Linked DNA regions of Leucothrix mucor DSM 2157. The protein of the gene in region 1 interacts with the protein of each later gene in a pairwise test. Links are inferred from orthologs where the notes say so. Each region holds a gene or a part of one and is shown on either strand. Other genes may lie near its edges.

What was found.
Region 2: the proteins of LEUMU_RS24115 (region 1) and LEUMU_RS0106525 interact in binary tests that used the Escherichia coli proteins (3 or more experiments, as listed by UniProt). The link is inferred for Leucothrix mucor DSM 2157 from one-to-one orthologs.

What each region holds. Positions count from the first base shown.
Region 1 is NZ_ATTE01000001.1:353,944-364,278, forward strand. The notes cover bases 2,852-5,589. They hold LEUMU_RS24115 (MOSC domain-containing protein), read right to left. Parts: upstream 4,754-5,589; coding sequence 3,950-4,753; downstream 2,852-3,949. Other genes in these bases: LEUMU_RS0101645 (glutamine synthetase III family protein), read right to left, coding at 2,852-3,754; LEUMU_RS0101660 (NAD(P)/FAD-dependent oxidoreductase), read left to right, coding at 4,933-5,589. Outside these bases: LEUMU_RS0101640 (metallophosphoesterase family protein), read right to left, coding at 1-1,416; more of LEUMU_RS0101645, read right to left, coding at 1,580-2,851; more of LEUMU_RS0101660, read left to right, coding at 5,590-6,060; LEUMU_RS0101665 (hypothetical protein), read left to right, coding at 6,099-7,616; LEUMU_RS0101670 (EF-hand domain-containing protein), read right to left, coding at 7,758-8,588; LEUMU_RS0101675 (LemA family protein), read right to left, coding at 8,606-9,190; LEUMU_RS0101680 (NAD-glutamate dehydrogenase domain-containing protein), read right to left, coding at 9,315-10,335.
Region 2 is NZ_ATTE01000001.1:1,463,403-1,473,907, forward strand. Bases 3,835-6,742 are described here. They hold LEUMU_RS0106525 (assimilatory sulfite reductase (NADPH) flavoprotein subunit), read left to right. Parts: upstream 3,835-4,348; coding sequence 4,349-6,136; downstream 6,137-6,742. Other genes in these bases: LEUMU_RS0106515 (LysR substrate-binding domain-containing protein), read right to left, coding at 3,835-4,081; LEUMU_RS28750 (hypothetical protein), read left to right, coding at 4,180-4,329; LEUMU_RS0106530 (NADPH-dependent assimilatory sulfite reductase hemoprotein subunit), read left to right, coding at 6,189-6,742. In the rest of the region: LEUMU_RS0106500 (putative nucleotidyltransferase substrate binding domain-containing protein), read right to left, coding at 1-789; LEUMU_RS0106505 (sodium:solute symporter family protein), read right to left, coding at 942-2,672; LEUMU_RS0106510 (DUF4212 domain-containing protein), read right to left, coding at 2,682-2,972; more of LEUMU_RS0106515, read right to left, coding at 3,170-3,834; more of LEUMU_RS0106530, read left to right, coding at 6,743-7,958; LEUMU_RS0106535 (LysR family transcriptional regulator), read right to left, coding at 7,955-8,854; omega-aminotransferase AptA, read left to right, coding at 9,000-10,343; LEUMU_RS0106545 (CoA-acylating methylmalonate-semialdehyde dehydrogenase), read left to right, coding at 10,489-10,505. UniProt on the Escherichia coli protein: Component of the sulfite reductase complex that catalyzes the 6-electron reduction of sulfite to sulfide. This is one of several activities required for the biosynthesis of L-cysteine from sulfate.

The DNA.
Region 1 (10,335 bases):
AATCACTTCGATCAGCTTTACCCCGAAAATAGGGGCGGGGGAGACTAAAATCACTGCATCGTGATGCACCAGTTCTTGCTGTAAATCGCTAAGTGCTTCCCAATCCATAAGGCCAGAGGGGCTGGAGGCACGGGTTTCAGAGCGCCAGCGATTGGTGCGGGTATCGGCTACAATAATTTTTGGCACCGTTTCCACGCTGTAATCCCAGCGCCGGAAATGCAGCAGGGTATCTATTAAAGCGTCTGCGGCAATGTCATCGGTATTATCAAACACCGAGTGACTGGATTCGTAAATGGTTTCAAAGGCCGCTGCATTATTTCCCCAACCCTGACACAGCCAGTAAGCAATTAAGGCATTGCCAATAATGCGTTTAGAGAATGGATGACCATAAGCCGCTTGCTCCCAGCCGCGATTAAGATTCCAATCATCCGTCACATCATGATCATCAAAAATCATGTACACAGGGATATGCGCCATGGCTCGACGCACGGGAGTTAAGCCTGTTGCGAATTTTTTGATATCCACCGCTTGCTGGCGAAATGCTTCCAGAAATTCTTCCGGTACTTTGGCGGCATCATCCGGGTCCAGATAATCCCACAGCGTCGGCGACCAGATTAAGGCATACATGGCCACCAATTCAGCGAGGGTAATTAAGTGGTTATACGCTGAGTTGGTGGTAAATATCGGTTTTTGGCTGCCATCAAAAAATAAGTCTAAAAGCTTCTGATTAACCTTATTGGCTGGCAGCAGTTTATCGCGCTGGTAGTAACAGCAATCACTGGCCAATAAGCCTTTGGTATCGTTAGCGGAAGCGCCTTCCCAAGTCTCCGGCGTAAGGCCCAGCAGCGCAATAGTCTGGTGAATGACCTTAAGCAGGGGGCCGGCCACATCATCTGCATAAATCTGATCGCCAGACATAATCATGGTGTCAGGACGGTCGACCACATCATCCAAGTTCTCTTGAATTAAGTTATCCAACTGCCCCAGCGCATCATCGCAACCCGAATGTGGCTTACGACAAGAGCCGTGAATCACTTTAGTTAGGTGGGACTTAATCACAAAGTCCGGATGCTTGCGCTCAGCATAGAGTAGATCCGGAATCAGCTCGCCTAGGCTGTATTGTTTTCCTGCATCGGTAAAGGTCAGTTGATATTGAATCAGCTGATCTTGTGGCAGCTTCTCATCAAAATTCAAATGGAGCAGGGTGATAAAAGCGCGTTCGCCGACTTGCACCGTTTTAACCGCATCGCCGCTAAGCGTCTGGTCGTATAGCGTGGCATCGTCGGTATTTAAGCTCAGGTGAATGGCTTCAGGCTCGCGGCTAAACATCAGCCATACGGTGAATTGTTGTTGGGTACAGCGCCTGAGAATAGGGCCAGCAATGATGAGGGGAAGGGTTTCAACCATAGCTGTCATTGTATACCTGATGGGAAGATGCCTAATAATACCCAGATGAAGCTAAGGAAGGAACCGCTAAAAAACACTGGGAAATTACGATTTGTTTGGATTCGCTGTGTGTTCAAACGTAAAGAGGCCGCTATCGCTAGCGGCCTCTGACAATCACATACCAACGGTGTTATTACTTGATGAATAACATCTCGCGGTACTTAGCCAGTGGCCACATGTCATCAGGTACTTCTGCTTCCAGAGCATCTGCATGGCTACGCACTTCTTCCATCAGGTCGCGAACGTCATTTGCCAGATACTGCATATGCGCTTCAACGTTATCGAAGTCATGCTTTTCCATGGCTGCAGTCAGCTTAGCAACGGATGCCAGCAGTGCATTGGTCTCAGCAGCAACGGTAGTCGCTGTTGATTTGTCCATTTCGATACCCATTTCTGACATGCCAGAATAGGTTGTAGACAGCTCCATCAGGTAGCTAGACGCTGCTGGGAAGATAATGGTTTTAGCCATTTCAATCATCAGCTTGGCTTCTACTTCGATAGACTGAACATACTGCTCAGAGTAAACCTCGTAGCGGCTTTCCAGCTCAACAGCAGACAGTACGCCAGTGGATGAGAACAGTTTGATCACTGCTTCATCCTGGAATGCTGGCAGTGCATCAGCAGAAGTCGGCAGGTTTTTCAGGCCGCGCTCTTCAACCGCCATTTTGTGCCATTCTGCAGAGTAGCCGTCACCACCGAATACAGCATTGCCGTGCTCCAGCATCAGCTCTTTCAGTACAGCAATAACCGCCGCAGTTTGATCAACGCCGCTGCTCAGATTCGCTTCCAGCTTCTCAGCAATCCAATTCAGCGAGTCAGCCAGCATCGTGTTCATGGCAACCAATGGGCCAGACACTGACTGTGAGGAACCAACCGCACGGAACTCAAAGCGGTTGCCAGTGAAGGCAAACGGAGAAGTACGGTTACGGTCGCCAGGATCACGCTCAAATTTCAGAATTTGTGACAGACCTAAATCCATCAAGCCGCCTTCTGCTTTAGCTTCCAGCTTGCCTTCTTTAATATCGTGGAATACGCCTTCTAACTGGCTACCCAGATACACAGACAAAATCGCTGGAGGCGCTTCGTTAGCACCCAAACGATGATCGTTTGAAGCCGATGCGATGACTGCACGCAGTAGTGGCCCATAAAGGTGCACGCCACGAATTACTGCACCACAAAAGAGCAGGAAGTTCAGGTTGTCGTGTGGTGTTCTGCCTGGATCTAATAAGTTACCTTGAGTCGCGTTACCCACAGACCAGTTTACGTGCTTACCAGAACCGTTGACGCCAGCGAATGGCTTTTCATGTAACAAACACATGAAGCCGTGTTCTCTGGCCGTCATTTTCAGGATAGTCATCAGCAATTGCTGGTGATCAGCCGCAACGTTAGCCGCTTCGTAGTAAGGCGCAATTTCGAACTGGCCCGGTGCGACTTCATTGTGATGTGTTTTAGCTGGGATGCCTAAGCGGTATAGTTTGTCTTCAACCGCTTGCATGTAAACCTGTACGCGCGCTGGGATCGCGGCGAAGTAGTGGTCATCAAACTCTTGGCCTTTAGCCGGTGCTGCACCGAATAAAGTACGGCCTGCTAGCAATAAGTCAGGGCGGCTGTTTGCGAAGTTTGAATCAACTAAGAAGTATTCCTGCTCAGCACCACAGCTGGAGTTTAATGGTGCGATGTCTGTCTCGCCCATCAAAGACAGTACTTTGTTTGCCGCCTTATCCATTGCTGCATTTGAGCGCAATAGTGGGATTTTCTTATCCAACGCTTCACCAGTCCAAGAGATGAACACACTTGGAATCATCAGTGTGGCACCGTTGTCGGTGTGCATCACGTAAGCTGGGCTGGTTGGGTCCCAAGCCGTGTAGCCGCGTGCAGCATTGGTCATGCGCAGGCTTCCGTTAGGGAATGAGGAACCATCTGGCTCGCCTTTAATCAGCAGGCTTCCAGTGAATTCAGTAATGCAGTTGCCTTCAGGGCTGGTGATGATGAAACCATCATGCTTCTCAGCCGTAGCATTAGTCATTGGGTAGAAGATGTGAGAGAAAAACTTAACGCCTTTCTTCGTTGCCCACTCTTTCATCGCTGCTGCAACAATGTCTGCAGTCGCTGAGTCAAGTACCGCGCCAGTCTGAACTGTCTTCTTGATGGCTTTAAACGCGTTCTTAGACAGCGCTTCTTCCATCTTTGCCAAGTTGAAAACATCACACGCCCAAATTTTGCTTAATGCGCCTGGCTTTTCTACCAATACCGGCTCGCGGTTTGTAATTTGATAAATTGCCTGAACTCGGCTTTCATTGCCACTCATACACTGTCCTCGGTTTAGATTTAGTCTAGCTGTTGAAAATACTTTAGCAATAACTGTGCCAAGATATGAAAATTAGCCAAGACAGCGCACTACTGCTTGTTCTGCAATCGATTGAAGGCAGCTGGAGTGTCATTAGGTTGTCAGATTATATTCACAAAACGTTCATCTTTGCACTGATTTGGTGCATGATGTTTTTTAGAGCAATTCAATAACGTCACCGACCGCAATTCGGCTCTCTGATGGTGCAGAGCTAAGGCGAGCGTTCATTCCCATCAGTGGTTGTGAGGCGGCGCTGGCATGTTTTTCCATGAGAACAGCCATTGGTTGTTTATCGGGATGCGCTTCGCCGGTATCCGGGTCACGCGTGGTTAAAATACAGCGCTCGCAAGGGTCGAGTATTTCAAAGGTGCTCTCACCAATTCGAACCTGCTTCCAGTGATCTTCAGCAAACGCCTCAACACCACTTACAATGATATTCGGGCGGAAGCGGCGCGCATCGTAGGGAATCCCAGCCCAGTCACAGCCTTGGCGCATACTGGCTTCGCTGGCAATTAAGATGGGCGAGGCATCGGCAAAGCTGGTTTCGAAGTTATACTTGGCAGAGTGGCGAGCGTTTGGTTTCCAGATCGCGATGCGAGCGTCTAAGCTGAGGATCTCGCTAAGCCACACGGCCGCAGCATCGCCAGCATCCAATGCCTGAATTTTGTCGCGCCAGACTTGGCCGTTGAGTGAGGTGGGCTTGGACATGCTGTTGTGGTTTGGTATTGGGCAGGCTAAAGCTTGATTAGGGTGAGATAGAGTCCAACCATCAGGATTCATTTCGCAGCGCAGTTGTAGTAATTCTGGGTTACTACGGGAGGTGATGAAAATACCCTTGTCATCTATGGCCATCAGTCGGCGGTCATTGAGCATGCCTTCGGCATCGAAGCCTGTATCAGGAATGGCAATGCCTTGGGCGGATTTAAAAGGATAGATAGTGAGTTGGGAAACGGTAATCATAAGGTATCCTACTGCGTAAATATGAGTGATGAGGGCTGTGAGTGTTTACTTATCGGCCGTTTAATCGTTGCTTGCTTATGATAGTGGCAGCTAGCAGGGCATGAGGCAATTTTAGTGATTGCTGCGTGAGCATTACATGTAATTATTAGCAGTATAAATAGAGGCGTTGGAAACGAAACATGGAAGTCATGCAAATTCAAACGGTAGTCGTTGGAGCGGGTGTTGTTGGTTTAGCTTGTGCAGCGGCACTTGCACAAAGCGGACGTGAAGTTATTTTACTAGAGCAGGCTTCAGCTTTTGGTCATGGCGTGAGCTCGCGTAACTCCGAAGTGATTCACGCCGGAATCTACTACCCACCGGGTTCTTTAAAAGCAGAGCTTTGTGTCGCAGGGCGCGATGCTTTGTATGAGTATTGTGAGCGCAAGCAGGTAAAGCACCAACGTATTGGTAAGCTGATTGTGGCGACTCAGCCAGAAGATATGAACACGCTAGAGCAACTATTTCAGCGTGGCACGGCTAATGGTGTGAATGATTTGCATTGGCTGAGCGCCGAAGAAGCACAAGCACAGCAGCCAGGATTACAATGTTTAGGCGCTCTGGCATCCCCATCGACCGGCATTATTGACAGCCATGGTTTAATGCTGAGTTTGCTAGGTGATCTGGAAGATGCCGGTGGCATGTTGGCTTTAGGCGCGCCACTGCTATCAGTTGTCGCAAATGATGCAGGTTTTGAGCTGGAAGTCGGCGGCGAGGAGTCAATGCGTCTGCAATCACAAGAGTTTATCAATTGCGCCGGACTTTATTCCGTTGATGTAGCGCAATCCATTCAAGGTTTGGCCACAGCGCATATCCCCGAAACAGTATTAGCCAAAGGCAGCTATTTTCGATTACAGGGCAAAGCGCCATTCACTCAGCTTATTTATCCCGCACCCGTCACGGGCGGTTTAGGGGTACACTTAACCATCGACTTAGGTCGCCAAGTGCGCTTTGGGCCGGATGTTGAATTTCTGGATTCTAATCTGCCTGCGGAGATTGATTACACGGTGAGCCCTGAGCGGGCTGAGTCATTTTATGCCGAGGTGCGACGTTATTGGCCGGAGCTGCCAGATAACAGTTTGCTGCCGGATTATTCCGGCGTACGCCCGAAAGTGGCTTACAACGGGACGATCAATAGCGATTTTGAGATCAGCACTGCGCAGCAACATGGCATTACAGGATTAGTGAATTTGTTTGGCATTGAGTCGCCGGGCTTAACTGCCTCGCTGGCGTTGGCTGAGCGGGTTACCCAGCTGTTAGATCGTGCTTAGCATTGGACCAACACCATAACCGAATCAGGGAGAAAGGCATGGGGCATCATCACGCGCCGTTGACAAATGAAGCGATGAATACGCATACGCAATATCATCACCATGTTCGGGCGCTACAGTTGGCTCGTGAGGCGATGACGCAAACGGATAAATACCTCAAGCCCGATAGCCCGCATTATTTGCCTGATTACATTGCTAAATTGGAGTCGATGCAGCATCAAGCTCAAAGCTCTGGTGAAGATTTAAGTGCCAAAATTCAGGCTATGAAGAACAATTTAGTGGCGTATCAAAAGCGTGCTGCTGAGGCGCAGCTAGTGCTTGATTCCTTACCCGCTAAGTTAGATGCCCTATCTCAGGCGAATGAGGTGTTTTTAGCGCCATCCGAGCGCCAGCAAGAGTGTTTGTATGTGTTGGATGCTGAAACCTGCCAAGCCAGTTGCATGGGCTGGGAAAGTGACGAGGCGATAGGCGCAACCACCGTATTATTCACCGGCAAGCCGGATATTGAACTCACCCACGAGCATCAAACCGATGCGGTTCGGGTCTGGCATCATCATGTGATGGTCAGTAATTTATGTATTAGCGATCAGCGTTGTTATGGCGATGCACACCGCGATGCCATTCAGCTAATTCCACCGGCGCAATACCGCGAGGTGGATGGCATAGCGCGGCGCGTTGGTGATCAGCTAGCAGGCACCATTATGACTGACGTGTGCATTCGCTCCTGCAAAATTGTTGCGCCCAATGGGCCACTACAAGGCATCTTTGCCAGCGATGGCATGCAACGTAATCTACGCATTATTGATAACGATATAACAACCATGGGCTCGCATACGATTTCAATTGCGGGTTTGCTAACTGGCGGAGTAATTTCCGGTAATGTGCTGAGGCAAGTACCGGGTGGTGACATCCCGAAAATCAGGCTGTATCCGGCACGTATCGGTGGCAATATGGCGGACGATGGCGTGGTGACGGTGCTGTCATTTGCCTATGAGCCAGGCGAGGTGCTTATGCAATATGGCGCTCTCGAAACCGGTCAGGCAGGCAATCGTCTAGTGATGGAAGATGGGACTGAAGCCGAGTTAGCGATTGATGATTTACGCGGTGAGATTCCAGCGGAAATTGCTCATATGGCTTTAGGAGTGCATGACTTTAATTATCACGCTTATCTGAAAGACTTCAGTACACTGACTTATGCGCAGTATTGCGAAAAAGATGCTTATGGCTGGTTGCAGTTGCAGGCTTGGCTACGGTTACGCCATAAAGAATTTAGTGAAGGGCGCAGACAAGGTCATGTATTAGGTCAGCCTAGTGCTGAGCAGCGTCATATTGCCGAGAATAATTTAGGCCCTGCACTGGACGTGTTACGACAGGGCAGTTTGCAGGATGTGGTGTTGAGCGAAATTGAGCAAACCGCTATTCGTAGTTTTATTATGAAGCGACTGGCGATACTGCATAGTCGGGTCGAGCCACTTCAGGACTTGGGTGCGAAAAATGAAAAGCGCGATGCAATTTTGCGGTTTTTATTGCCAGCGGAGTTGAGGGTAATTGCCTGAGTTGTCTTCCTCAGGTTTGAGTTAGATCTTTAGCTACTGTCTCATTGATATGGCACCGAAATATTGGTGCAACCCTTGGAATCGCCTCAGCAGCTACAGATAGTGTAGTTCTGTGTTTCAGCTCGCAGATAACGGAAGGCCCTACAGCGTAAATGCAATCACACTCAATATTGGCCATGCACACAAGTGAAAAATCATCGCCCGTGAATAGCGCTGCAATAATTTCTCCAGCGGAATACTGGATAAAATAAAGGGTCGGCCATCACGTGGCTTTTCAATCAGGTGAGTAGAGGTTTGGCGATAGTGATAATCTAGCTCGTCATCGACTATTGCTTCGGCGGCTTGTTTGGCTAGCTTCAATTCATGTTGGTCAATTTTGCCGTCGCCATTTTTATCAAAGCGGCGAAGCATTTCATAATGATCTTTTTTCCAACTGGCCAGCGTACCTAAAATCACCTGATGGCGTTGTTGGTCGGTTTGATGCCCATTCACAGTGGTTAGCTGTCCCAGCACATACACTTTCTGACCGGGGAAGATTGCGCGATACCAATACTGCTGGCGGAAATACAGTTCGGTAATAATCTCGGCTTTACGCGGATCAATCGTGCAACTACCAAATTCATCTTCCACTAAAAACTGATCACTACTTTTTTGGTAAGGGCGGCTAAACCAAACTACCGGTGGCAGGTAATACGGTCCTGGGCCAACTTCATTGGGCATGGTCATCGCCGTGCCGATAACCTCAGCATAGCCTTGAGCGACATTACGTAGCGAAGTGGTTGGCGTGTCATGCAACGTACGCCAGCGGATAAAGATCAGGATAGATGCGATCAGGCTAAATGCGCCTGCCATGGCCAGCAGGGTGGGGAGGTTACGCTCGCTAGTTTGCCAAATGACCAATAGCAATCCCGGTATATACAGCCAACTGCTGATAGATGAAATCAGCAGTCCTCGCAACATAATCAATCCCATAACCGCAATCCGCCTGCTTAGGTCGCTTTGCCAGCGAACTGATCGGCGACGGAGATATCTTCCATCTCTTCCAGTCGAAATTCCATCAATTGGAAGCCGTCAAAGTTAAAGACATTAGCGATAATATTGTCTGGGAATTGCTCGCGGCGCGTATTCATCACCGCAGCGGATTCGTTATAGAACTCGCGGCGATCTGAGATGCTATCTTCCAAGGACGTGATGCGCGTTTGCAGTCTTAAAAATGCATCGCTGGCTTTTAGCTCAGGGTAGTCTTCGGCGACTGAAAATAGATTGATCAGGCTGCCTTCCAGTTGGTGCTCGGCTTTACCAATGGTTTGGATATCACCACTTTGCAAAGCAGCTTCAGCATTACGACGTGCGGCAATCACACGCACTAAAGTTTCACCTTCATAAGCCATGTGCTGCTTACAGGTGTCGATTAGCTTGGGCAGTTCGCTATTACGCTGCTTTAGCAATACATCGATATTGCTCCAGGATTTTTTGGCATTGTTTTTCAGCGTGACCAGCTGATTATAGATAGCGATGGCCCAGGCAAATGGTGCGATCACCAAGGTCGTGAAGATAATGAGTCCAATATTCATGACAGGCACTTATTTTTATTAAAGGTGCCTTAAAGTCTATCAGCTTGTGGGGGAGGTGGGAGGAGTTCCCGATAACAGGAGTGGTGCCCGACGATTCAGGCACCACACTGCATTATGGCTTAGCTCAGCTTTGCGAGATTCTCCGCAGCTGGGCGTCGATCAGGTCTTCATACAAGCTGTCGTTATTGCCGGCATACACCATGGCAGACGCCAGTTTGCTGGCCAGAATCGCGTACTTCACTTTCTCTGGTAAGCGATTAATCCGCGCATGTAAGCTTGGATTGTTCTGAATCATCGCAGGCATATGCATTCTTAATGCTGCCAAATGATCAGCACGACCAGCACGCTCAGGATTAGACTGGAAGAACTCAAACATCCGAGCATAGTGCTGGTTGATCTCGCGGCTGATCTGGTTAGATAACTCAGTGTACGTAATGCTACCTTTCAACTCACGATAGCGCTTCAGAATCGCACGGGCTTCCTGCTCCGCCATGTGATTCAGAATATCAATGACATCAGCCACGTACTCTTCTTTACAGGCTAAGAACTCCTCATCACTAAACATCAGGTTGGCGATGATCTCGTAAGAGGATGAAATAACACCACACTTATTCGCCGAAGCATCCCGCATAATCACGACGCCGCGTTGCTGCAACACAGTACGAGCCGGTGGCGTAATGAAGGAGTTCGCCCCTTCAATAATCACTGGCGCACTTGGCGTGCCGTCATCTTTGAAGAAACGCTCCACATTGCTGCTATCGATGGTTTCAGGACGTCCGCCAGCTGGAATGAACAAGTCAGCTTCTACCGTGAACACCAGACTATTAAAGCTCTGGTAGAACGCATCTGTAGATACCCATTCTTCACTTAAGCCGCTATCCGTCATGGTGAGCTTGCGATACAGCACACTCATGCCTTCTTTGCGGGTTTGCTGGCGATACAGCAGGAAGCCGCCAACGTGCAATGCTTCAGGATCAAAGCCATCCAAATCAGATTGCAGCACCACAGTGCTCATGGCTGTTTTATCCAAACCTTCCGGATCGTACAGCGCACCACTGCCATCAATGATTAGCTTGATTTGCACGTATGGGCAACGCTCGTATAACAAGCGCATGGCATTACCGGCCACGTCACCATTTGGACCA
Region 2 (10,505 bases), 1.1 Mb from region 1 along the record:
CAAGAGCTTATTCTCAGCAATGACTGGCAAATGGTGAATGCCTTTTCGGGTCATTAACATCAAAGCATCAAAGGCATTTAAATCGGGTTTTACCGACATCACGCTGGGCGACATTATATGGTCGGCGGCGGTATCAGTTGATAGGCCCTGAGCCACACAGTCCCGACGAATATCCGTATCCGTGACGATGCCAATTGGCATTTCGTCTTCAGTAATCATAATGCTCGACACGTGATGCTTCGACATTTTGACGGAAGTCTCACGAATCGTAGAGCCACTAGCAATGGTTATCGCCGGTGCGCTGTAAATGTGTTCAATGGTGTTATACATCAAAGCCGACGCCATTTTTGTATCTTCAGGCGTCGGGTGTAAATTCTCGGTGAGGCCGCCACGAATATGCTGAATCAACATACTCAGCACAGAGCGATCATCACTACCTGGCGAGCAAGGGATCTCATCCAGTGCTTGGGTATCAATGGTGTAAACCAACAAGTCCTCGGTGACATCGCCGGTCTGGGTTGGTAGGGCAGGTTCTTGCATAAATAAAGTCAGCAGATCGCCTTCAGCTGCTTTGCCCACTAGCTTTCCATCATCAGTTTTCAAGGATACTGCACCCTTGCGAATAATCATTAACTGATCGCACTTTCCACTGGATTTCAGTGGGGTTCCTCGTCTCAGATAGCGAATGCGCATCTCCTGAGTTAAGGCCTCATGAGTGACTGCTGGAAGCCGATCCAGTGGGGTAACTTCTGAAATAAAATCACAAATTTCTTTAAGTTCAATATCCATGTTGACACCTGTTCAGAGCTGATCGGTTAAGTATCGTATATCGAGTTGCGGTGAGGGTTGACGCTAGTCAAAGGCTGGCGAATTAGTCTTGCGGATATGAAAAAGGCCCCATTAAAGGAGCCTTTCTCTTAAGCAATCACGAGCACTAAAATTTAGTGGCTTGTGTCTGCTGCGCCTGCACCTGAAGGAATACGGAAGTTTTCTACCATTTCCTGAATGTGCTTAGGAGCGTCACCAGTCATCTTCGTAACAACGAAGGCAACGATGAAGTTCACGATTGCACCAACCGCACCGAATGCTTCTGGTGAAATACCCATGAACCAGTTAGGACCAAGGTCGCCAAGGAAGTCAGTACCCTGGATAAACATGATTCCTTTGTGCTGGAACACGTACAACAATGTGATGCTGATACCTGACAACATACCCAATACTGCTGCAGTACCACTGATCTTCTTAGAGAAGATACCCATCATCAACGCAGGGAAGATAGAGGAAGCTGCCAGACCAAAGGCCAGTGCCACCGTACCCGCTGCGAATCCGGGTGGATTCAGACCGAGATAACCTGCCACGAGGATTGCGCCCGTCATAACCAGTCGACTCGACATAAGTTCGGTCTTCTCCGTCATGTTGGGCATCAGCACCCCTTTCATCAAATCGTGCGAGATGGAGGAGGATATCGCCAAGAGCAAACCAGCCGCTGTAGACAGTGCTGCTGCCAAACCACCCGCTGCGATCAATGCGATTACCCAGTTAGGTAATTGAGCGATCTCAGGGTTAGCCAGTACCATGATGTCACGGTCAACTTTAACCATTTCATTGGTTTCAGCATCAGCAGTGTATTGAATCTTGCCGTCGCCGTTCTTATCTTCAAAGGCCAAAAGACCTGTGTTTTCCCAGTTCTTGAACCACTGTGGACGCTCTGCATATTCCAGAGGGCCAGCAACTGGCTTCAGAGTATCCATCAAGTTCATACGAGCCATTGCGCCAACTGCAGGAGCAACAGTGTATAGACAAGCGATGAAAACCAGTGCCCAACCAGCAGATGAACGAGCATCTTTAACGGTAGGTACTGTGAAGAAACGCATGATTACGTGAGGCAGACCCGCTGTACCAATCATCAGAGACAATGTGTACATGAACATGTTCAATGTGCTGCCTAGAGACTGAGTGGTGTACGCCTTAAAACCAGTATCAGTCAAAACCTGATCCAGTTTGTCTAGCAGGTAAATCTCTTCACCAATCATTTTGCTACCCAGACCAATCTGTGGAATCGGGTTGCCAGTCAGTTGTAGAGAGATGAATACCGCAGGAACAGTGTAAGCAAAGATCAGTACACAATACTGAGCGATCTGAGTATAAGTAATACCCTTCATTCCACCCATTACCGCGTAAACCCATACTACAACCATGCCGATACCAAGACCTAGACCGTAGTCAACTTCAAGGAAACGGGAGAATGCAACACCAACACCTTTCATCTGACCGATTACATAAGTCAGAGAAGCGATGATTAGACAGATAACAGCTACAACACGAGCTGTGTTTGAGTAGTAACGATCGCCGATGAACTCAGGTACTGTAAACTTACCGTGCTTACGCAAGTAAGGAGCCAGTAACATCGCCAACAGTACATAACCACCTGTCCAGCCCATTAGGAATACAGATCCACCGTAACCTAAGAACGCGATTAAACCAGCCATCGAGATGAATGACGCAGCACTCATCCAGTCAGCGGCTGTTGCCATACCATTTAGTACAGGATGAACACCACCACCTGCTACGTAGAACTCACTAGTGCTGGCAGCGCGAGCCCACCAAGCAATACCGAAGTACAGAGCAAAGCTGCTGAATACGACAATATACGTTAACGTTTTTAAATCCATGATTATCCCTTACTCCTGAACGTTAAATTTCTTGTCTAGCTGATTCATGCGGAACGCATAGAAAAAGACCAGGAACAGGAATACGTAGATTGAACCTTGCTGAGCGAACCAAAAACCGAGCTTATATCCACCCAGTTGGAAGTTGTTCAGAACGTCTACGAGAAGTATGCCACACCCAAATGACACGACGAACCATATGGCTAGACAAAAATACATCAGCCTCAGGTTGGCTTGCCAATACAAGCTATTGTTAGAATCCATTGAATTCCTCCGTAAGAAATTAAAAACATCACATTGCATGATGTAAATATACCGCCCATGTCACAAAGATATGATTTCAAATCTAGCAGTCGCTTCATGACATAGTGGTAATGATACTACTTAAACATGTATATATAGGCAATAGCTAAGCCCTAATCTTGATAATGAGATTTAGAATTACCTATAATCAATAATACCTATTGTTAGATATATGTATGCCATGGCAACCGGTGGCATTATGGATTATTTTTGTCATGCAAGATCTTTCCCTCATCCTGCATTATTTCAATAATATCAGTAATATAATTCTTGAGGTGTTTGTTCTTCATATAGGCGATGCGGGTGACTGACTCTGGAAAAAACTCGGAAAGGTCCCTTAATATCAGGCCACGGCTTTCCTCCGGCACGAAAGCTATCTTGGCTATTATTCCAACACCAAAACCCAGTTTTACATAGCTTTTTATGACATCGCTGTCAGTCGCGGAGAAGCTGGTGTCAATGCTTAGTTTGAGATCTGCAAAAGCTTGCTCTATTTTTGATCTTCCTGTAAAGCCGAGCACATAGGTAAGAATAGGATACTCGGCAATGCGTTTTAAACTGAGCTCACCTTCTGCCAGCGGATGGTCTTCCGGGACGATCAACGCATGATTCCAGTCATAGCAATGATGAGTGATCAGCGCTTCATCTTCAGCAATCTCCTCAGTACACACTGCAATATCCGCTTGGCGGTCGTGCAGCATTTGAACTAGCTGGTGAGGGTTACCCTGTAGAAAGTTAACTTTGACCTGTGGGTAGCGCTGGCGAAACTCATTTAACACCACGGGTAAAAAGTATTTAGCCTGCATGTGAGTGGTGGCGATGCGTATCTCGCCTTGGCGGCCGTCACGGTGGTCATCTGCCAGTGCGCGAATGTTCTCAATGGCTTGCTCAATCAGATCTACTTCTTCAACAATTGCCTTACTTAAGGGCGTGGCATCCAGCAGGCGTTTACCTTTACGTTCAAACAACGGCAAACCAAGTTCTTCTTCAAGTAGGCTTAGCTGTCGGCTCACGGCACTTTGCACTACAAAGTGTTGCTGAGCAGCCCGTGAAATATTCAAACCATTATTAAGAACGGTCTTTAATAACTGCAATTGGAATAGCTTCATTTCAATCTCAAAAACTGATTTAAATATCAAATTGTATCACTTTATTAGAGAATTGAAATAGCTATAATGGCCTCACTAACAGAAAACAGGTGAGCGACATGACCACATTAATTAACGACGAGCAGCAAGTGACTCCTAGCACCTATGAAGCAAGCGAGACTCAGTACGAGTCAAAGTGTGCTTCAGAGATGGAAGAAGATTCACAAGAGGAACAGTATTTCTGGTCCGAGCCTGGCGTTTGCGGTTAATTAAGTGGGAGACAATACGATGCAATTACTAACACCACAACAAATAGAGCAGGCTTCCAATGCTGTGAACAACCTGACTCCGGCCCAAAAGGTTTGGGTGAGTGGTTACCTTCACGGATTGTCGCTACAAGCCACAAGCCAACCTGGACTAGAGCAGTTCAGCATGACCGCCGCAGCGGCGCCTGCTGTCAGCCAAAAAGTCACCGTATTGTACGGTAGCCAAACAGGTAACAGCCGTAAAATCGCTGAAAAGTTACATGCCCAATTGGAAAGCCAAGGCAAGCAAGTGACTTTGCAGAACATGTTGAACTACCGCAGCAGCCAGCTTAAGAAAGAAGAGCACCTGATTGCGGTTGTCAGCACGCACGGTAACGGCGAGCCGCCCGATGAGGCACTGGGTTTCTTCAAGTTCATCAACAGTGCAAAAGCACCGAAGCTGGACCATGTGAAATTCTCAGTATTAGCACTGGGTGATTCAAGCTACGACGAGTTCTGCCAAACAGGTTTTGAATTAGACGCACGTTTAGCAGAGCTGGGCGCTACCCGACTGACTGATGTTATTGGTTGCGATGTTGACTATGCGGATGACGCCGCTAGCTGGCAGGAATCTGTACTTGAATTATTGAAGACAGAAGCCCCAAGCGTTGGTGATGTGCACTTTGGTGCAATGCCTCTGGCTACGACAACTGAATCTGAGTACACCGAGCAGAACCCGTTTAAAGCCGAAGTGCTGGAGACGCTGGTACTGACCGATGAAGGCTCTGACAAATCAGTCATGCACATTGAAATCTCATTGGAAGACAGTGGTATTCATTATGCACCTGGCGACATCGTTGCAATCCAGACTAATAACGCTGAAGACTTAGTTGATGGTGTCATTAAAGAATTAGGCTTAGATGGCCAAACACTGGTTACCATTAAGAAGCAAACATTGCCACTGCAAGAAGCCTTGCTGACTAAGCGTGAGTTAACGCATGTCACTCGCAAGCAGCTAAAAGACTATGCAGCACTGATTGGTGATGTTGAGCTGGCGGCACAAGCTGAAGATAAAGGTCAGTTATTGACTGAAATCGAAGCGGCTGATGTATTGGATATGTTGCAACTGTGGCCTGCTAAGGCATTAAGTGCTCAAGCATTGGTTGATCTGCTGCGCCCATTGAGTGCTAGACAGTATTCAATTGCCTCAAGTGAGACCGCGAGCCCTGAAGAAGTACACGTTCTGGTTAAGCAGGTTGAGTATGAATACCGTGGCCGGGTACATGGCGGCGTATGTTCAACACAGCTGGCTGGCATTGAGAACGGTGATTCATTAGGCGTTAGCATCAAGCCGAACAGCAGCTTTAAGTTACCAGAAAATGCTGAGACCAAAGTCATCATGATCGGCGCAGGAACCGGTGTAGCACCATTCCGTAGCTTCTTGTTTGACCGCGACGCACAAGGAATTGAAGGTAACACATGGTTATTCTTCGGAGAGCAACGCTTCCAGACTGACTTCCTGTATCAAACAGAATGGCAGCAATTCCTGAAAAGCGGCGTACTGGAAAAGATGAGTGTGGCATTCTCACGGGACCAAGCTGAGAAGATTTATGTTCAGCAGCGTATCGTTGAGCAAGCTAAATCGGTTTACCAGTGGTTAGAAGAAGGTGCTCATGTCTATGTATGTGGTGACATGAACCACATGGCTAAGGATGTTCATCAGGCACTGATTGATGTAATTGCACAAGAATCAGAGCGGTCTGCAGAGCAAGCGAGTGAATGGTTAGATCAGTTGATTGCCGACAAGCGCTATCAGAGAGATGTATACTAAGCCCTCCGAAATCCGTTACACCAGTAACTACTGATAATAAGAGAATGACCGCATGAGTTATGCAGACCCCGTAAAAACAGTCCTCGGCGTGGTAGCGCCGGGGAGTAGCGAAGTTGAAACCTACAAAGATGACAGTGATTATCTGCGTGGTTCATTAGTTGAAAGCTTTGCTAACCCAATTACCGGAGCCATCTCCGACTCTGATATTCAGCTGATTAAATTCCACGGGGCTTATCAGCAGGACGATCGTGATCAGCGTATCCGTCGCCAGGAAAAGAAATTAGAGCCAGCCTATTCATTTATGATTCGTATGCGCATGCCAGCGGGTGAGCTGAGTGCGAATCAGTGGAAGCAGGTTGACGAGATCAGTAACACCTACGGCAACAACACGATTAAGTTGAGTAGCCGCCAGGCAGTACAGTTTCACGGCATCATCAAGTTTGATCTGAAGAAAACCATTCAGATGATGAATGATGCACTGCTGGATAGCATCGCCGGCTGTGGGGATGTAAACCGTAACGTGATGTGCACACCAGACCCATCGTTGTCTGCTGTGAACGAAGAAGTGTACGACTACGCTAAAAAGATCAGTGAGCACTTATTGCCATCTAGCCGCGCCTACCATGAAATTTGGTTAGACGAAGGCAAGGGTGAAGGCCGCAAACTGGTTGAAGGTGGCGAAGCAGAAATCGAGCCGCTATATGGCAAGCACTACCTGCCACGTAAATTTAAGATCGGTTTGGCTATTCCGCCATACAACGACAGTGATGTGTACATCAATGATATCGGTTTAATCGCGATTGTTGAGAATGACAAATTACTGGGCTTCAATGTCGCCGTTGGTGGTGGATTGGGTATGACTTTTGGACGTGATGATACGTATCCACGTCTGGCCAGTGAAATTGGCTTCTGTACGCCTGAGCAAGTATTGCAAGTGTGCGCTGAGACAATGATGATTCAGCGCGATTACGGAAATCGTAAAGACCGCAAATTGTCTCGCTTCAAGTACACCATTGATAAGTACGGTTTGGACTGGTTTAAGCAAGAGCTGAACGAGCGTTTAGGCTTTGAACTTGGCGCAGTTCGTGAAGCAGTATTCACGACTACCGCTGATCAATACGGCTGGCACAAAGACCGTCATGGCAAGTGGCATTTACTGCTGCACGTTGAGCATGGTCGCGTACGGGATACTGAAACACTGCAACAGAAATCGGCACTGCGCAAAATTGCAGAAGCAGAGATTTGTAGCTTCCGCTTAACCGGTAATCAGAACATGCTGCTGCATGGGATTGATAACGCGGATAAGAAAACGATCGAAGATATTTTGGAAGCACATGGTCAGTTTGCTGACGGACGTGAACTCTCCGGAATGCGCCGTAACTCGATTGCCTGCGTATCCATGAACACTTGCCCACTGGGCATGGCAGAAGCCGAGCGCTATTTGCCAACATTGATCAGCAAGCTGGAGCCTAGCCTTAAAAAGCATGGCTTGTATGAAGATGAAATCAAAATCCGCATGACGGGTTGTCCGAATGGCTGTGGCCGTTCAGTCATGGCAGAAATTGGTTTAATCGGTAAGTCGATGGGCCGTTATAACATCTACTTAGGTGGCGACCATGAAGGTCTGCGTTTAAATAGCTTGTACAAAGAGAATGTTGACGAAGCCGCTATCCTGGAAATGTTGGATGGTTTGTTTGGCGACTATGTTGCTGAACGCGAGCGTGGTGAGTCCTTTGGTGACTTCACCGTCAGAAAAGGCTTAGTCACTGCGACTGAAAACCGAGTTGAATACTTCAGCTTGTCAGCGCTACAGTCGGCTTAAAGCCCTTCGAGAAAACGTTCTAAAATCAGATTCGGTCGTGCATCCTTACGGGTCACGACCGCATACTGAGTGTTATAGCCTAACTCTTTAGGTAGCAAGGCTCTCAATGCGCCTTTCAATAGCCAGCGCTCCGCAAAGTGAGTTGGCAAATAACCAATGTAATGTCCCGTTAAAATCAAAAATGCAATCCCTTCGCGATCCGTTGCGGTTGCCGTACTGATCATTGATTGATACAGCGCCTTAACCTCAGGTGGCTGAGCATAAGCCGGCAACACCGCATCACTTTCGTAAATCGACTGGACCTCCAGTTCGCTTTCTGCTTGCAGGAATAGGGGGTGCGTATTGCTGCAATACAACTGCGATTCTTCCTCGTATAAGGGAATGTAATTCAAACCAGCCAATGGTTTAAGTACCGGCACCACGCCAATATGCAAACGCCCATCCAATATCCCACGTTCAATCTCACTGGGTGGAATCATCCGAATATTTACCGTCACATCCGGCCCAGCTTCTTTCAATGTTTTAATGGCACGTGTAATGCGCATACGGGGCATGGTCACCAAATTGTCGGTAATGCCGATATTGAGCTCGCCCTTAAGCCTCGTGTGAATGCTATTGACCTGCGTACGAAAATCTTCCAGTGCCGAGAGCAGCTGCAAAATCGCCTGATACACTTGCCGACCTTGATCGGTTAATGAAAAGCCACCACGCCCACGCTGACACAAGCGCAATGACAAGCGCGACTCCAAATCACTAATGGCAATACTGATTGCCGCACGACTAATATTGAGCGTGACTTCGGCTGCAGCAAAACCACCGCATTCCACGACCGCTTTGTAAATGCGCAGCAGTCGGATATCGGTGTCGGCAATGCGTCCGGAGAATTCATTTTTCATAACATTTAGCCATTGGTGAGGGGTTTTTTTATGTGATGTTATTAAGTTAACTAAATGCTTAACTAAAAGTAAATACAAATGAATTTTAAAAACTTAGTTTTAGGCAGAGAATCAGGTTTTGCCTCATCTCTCACAGGATACTTCCATGTCTGAATTCAATACCGTTAAAGCCGCCGGCATGACCCGTGCGGAGCTTGAAGCCTACTGGATGCCTTACACGGCCAACAAGCAGTTCAAAGATGACCCACGCATTATCGTTGAAGGCCAAGGCGCTTACTTCACCGATGCGGAAGGCCGTAAGATTTTTGACGGACTATCTGGCTTATGGACCTGTGGTGCCGGCCATTGCCGCCCTGAAATTGCTGAGGCAGTTTCCAAACAATTACGCACACTGGACTATGCCCCCGGATTCCAGTATGGCCATCCTTCTGCCTTTAAATTGGCAAACCGCATTAAAGACTTTATGCCTAAAGGTCTGGATTATGTGTTTTACACGGACTCTGGCTCTGAGAGTGCTGATACCTCACTGAAAATTGCCCGCGCTTACTGGCGCAAAAAAGGCATGCCTAGCAAGACTAAGTTGATTGGTCGGGTTAAAGGCTACCACGGCGTAAACTTCGGTGGTTTCAGTGTCGGTGGAATTGGTGCGAACCGTACCCTATACGGACAAGGCGTTGACGCTGACCATTTGCCACACACACTGTTAAAAGAGAATGCATTTACTCGCGGCATGCCACAAACGGGCGCTGAGAAAGCCGATGAGCTGTTAGAGCTAATCGGCCTGCACGATGCGTCGAATATCGCCGCAGTAATCGTTGAGCCAATGGCCGGTTCTGCTGGCGTTATTCCCCCACCGGTTGGCTACTTAAAGCGCCTACGTGAGATTTGTGATCAGCACAATATCCTGCTGATTTTTGATGAGGTGATCACCGGCTTTGGCCGCATGGGCTCTAACACGGGTGCGGAAGAGTTTGGTGTAACACCAGACATTCTAAACGTAGCTAAGCAGCTAACTAATGGCGCTGTGCCAATGGGCGCAGTGATTGTGAAGGGTGATATCTACCAGACCTTTATGGATAATGGTGGCCCTGACTACATGATCGAAATGCCACACGGTTACACTTACTCTGGTCACCCAGTTGCCTGTGCTGCGGCATTGGCGTCATTGGATATTCTGGAAAAGGATAACCTGATTCCACGCGTTAAAGAAATGAGCCCGATTTTTGAAGATGCGCTGCACAGCCTGAAAGGCACCCAATACATCAGCGATATTCGTAACTACGGCTTAGCTGGCGCACTGCAAATTGAACCATATCCTGGCGAGCCTGCACGTCGCCCGTATGAAATTGCCATGAAATGTTGGGAGAAAGGGTTCTATGTCCGTTACGGCGGCGATACTATCCAGTTGGGTCTGCCATTCATTGTTGAGAATCAGCAGATTGATGACCTGATCAATGCCATCGGCGAGTCAATTAACGAGCTGGCTTAATTAAGCGCTGGCTTTAGATATACTGTTTGGCTGGTTCTAGCATTTATACGGCAGAACCAGCAAATTAACGACCAAGATAAACAATACAGCCACCTGCCAGTTGATCTGGCGCGTGGACAAGTACACACGGAAACGAGGAACTAGCATGACTGTTATCGGACA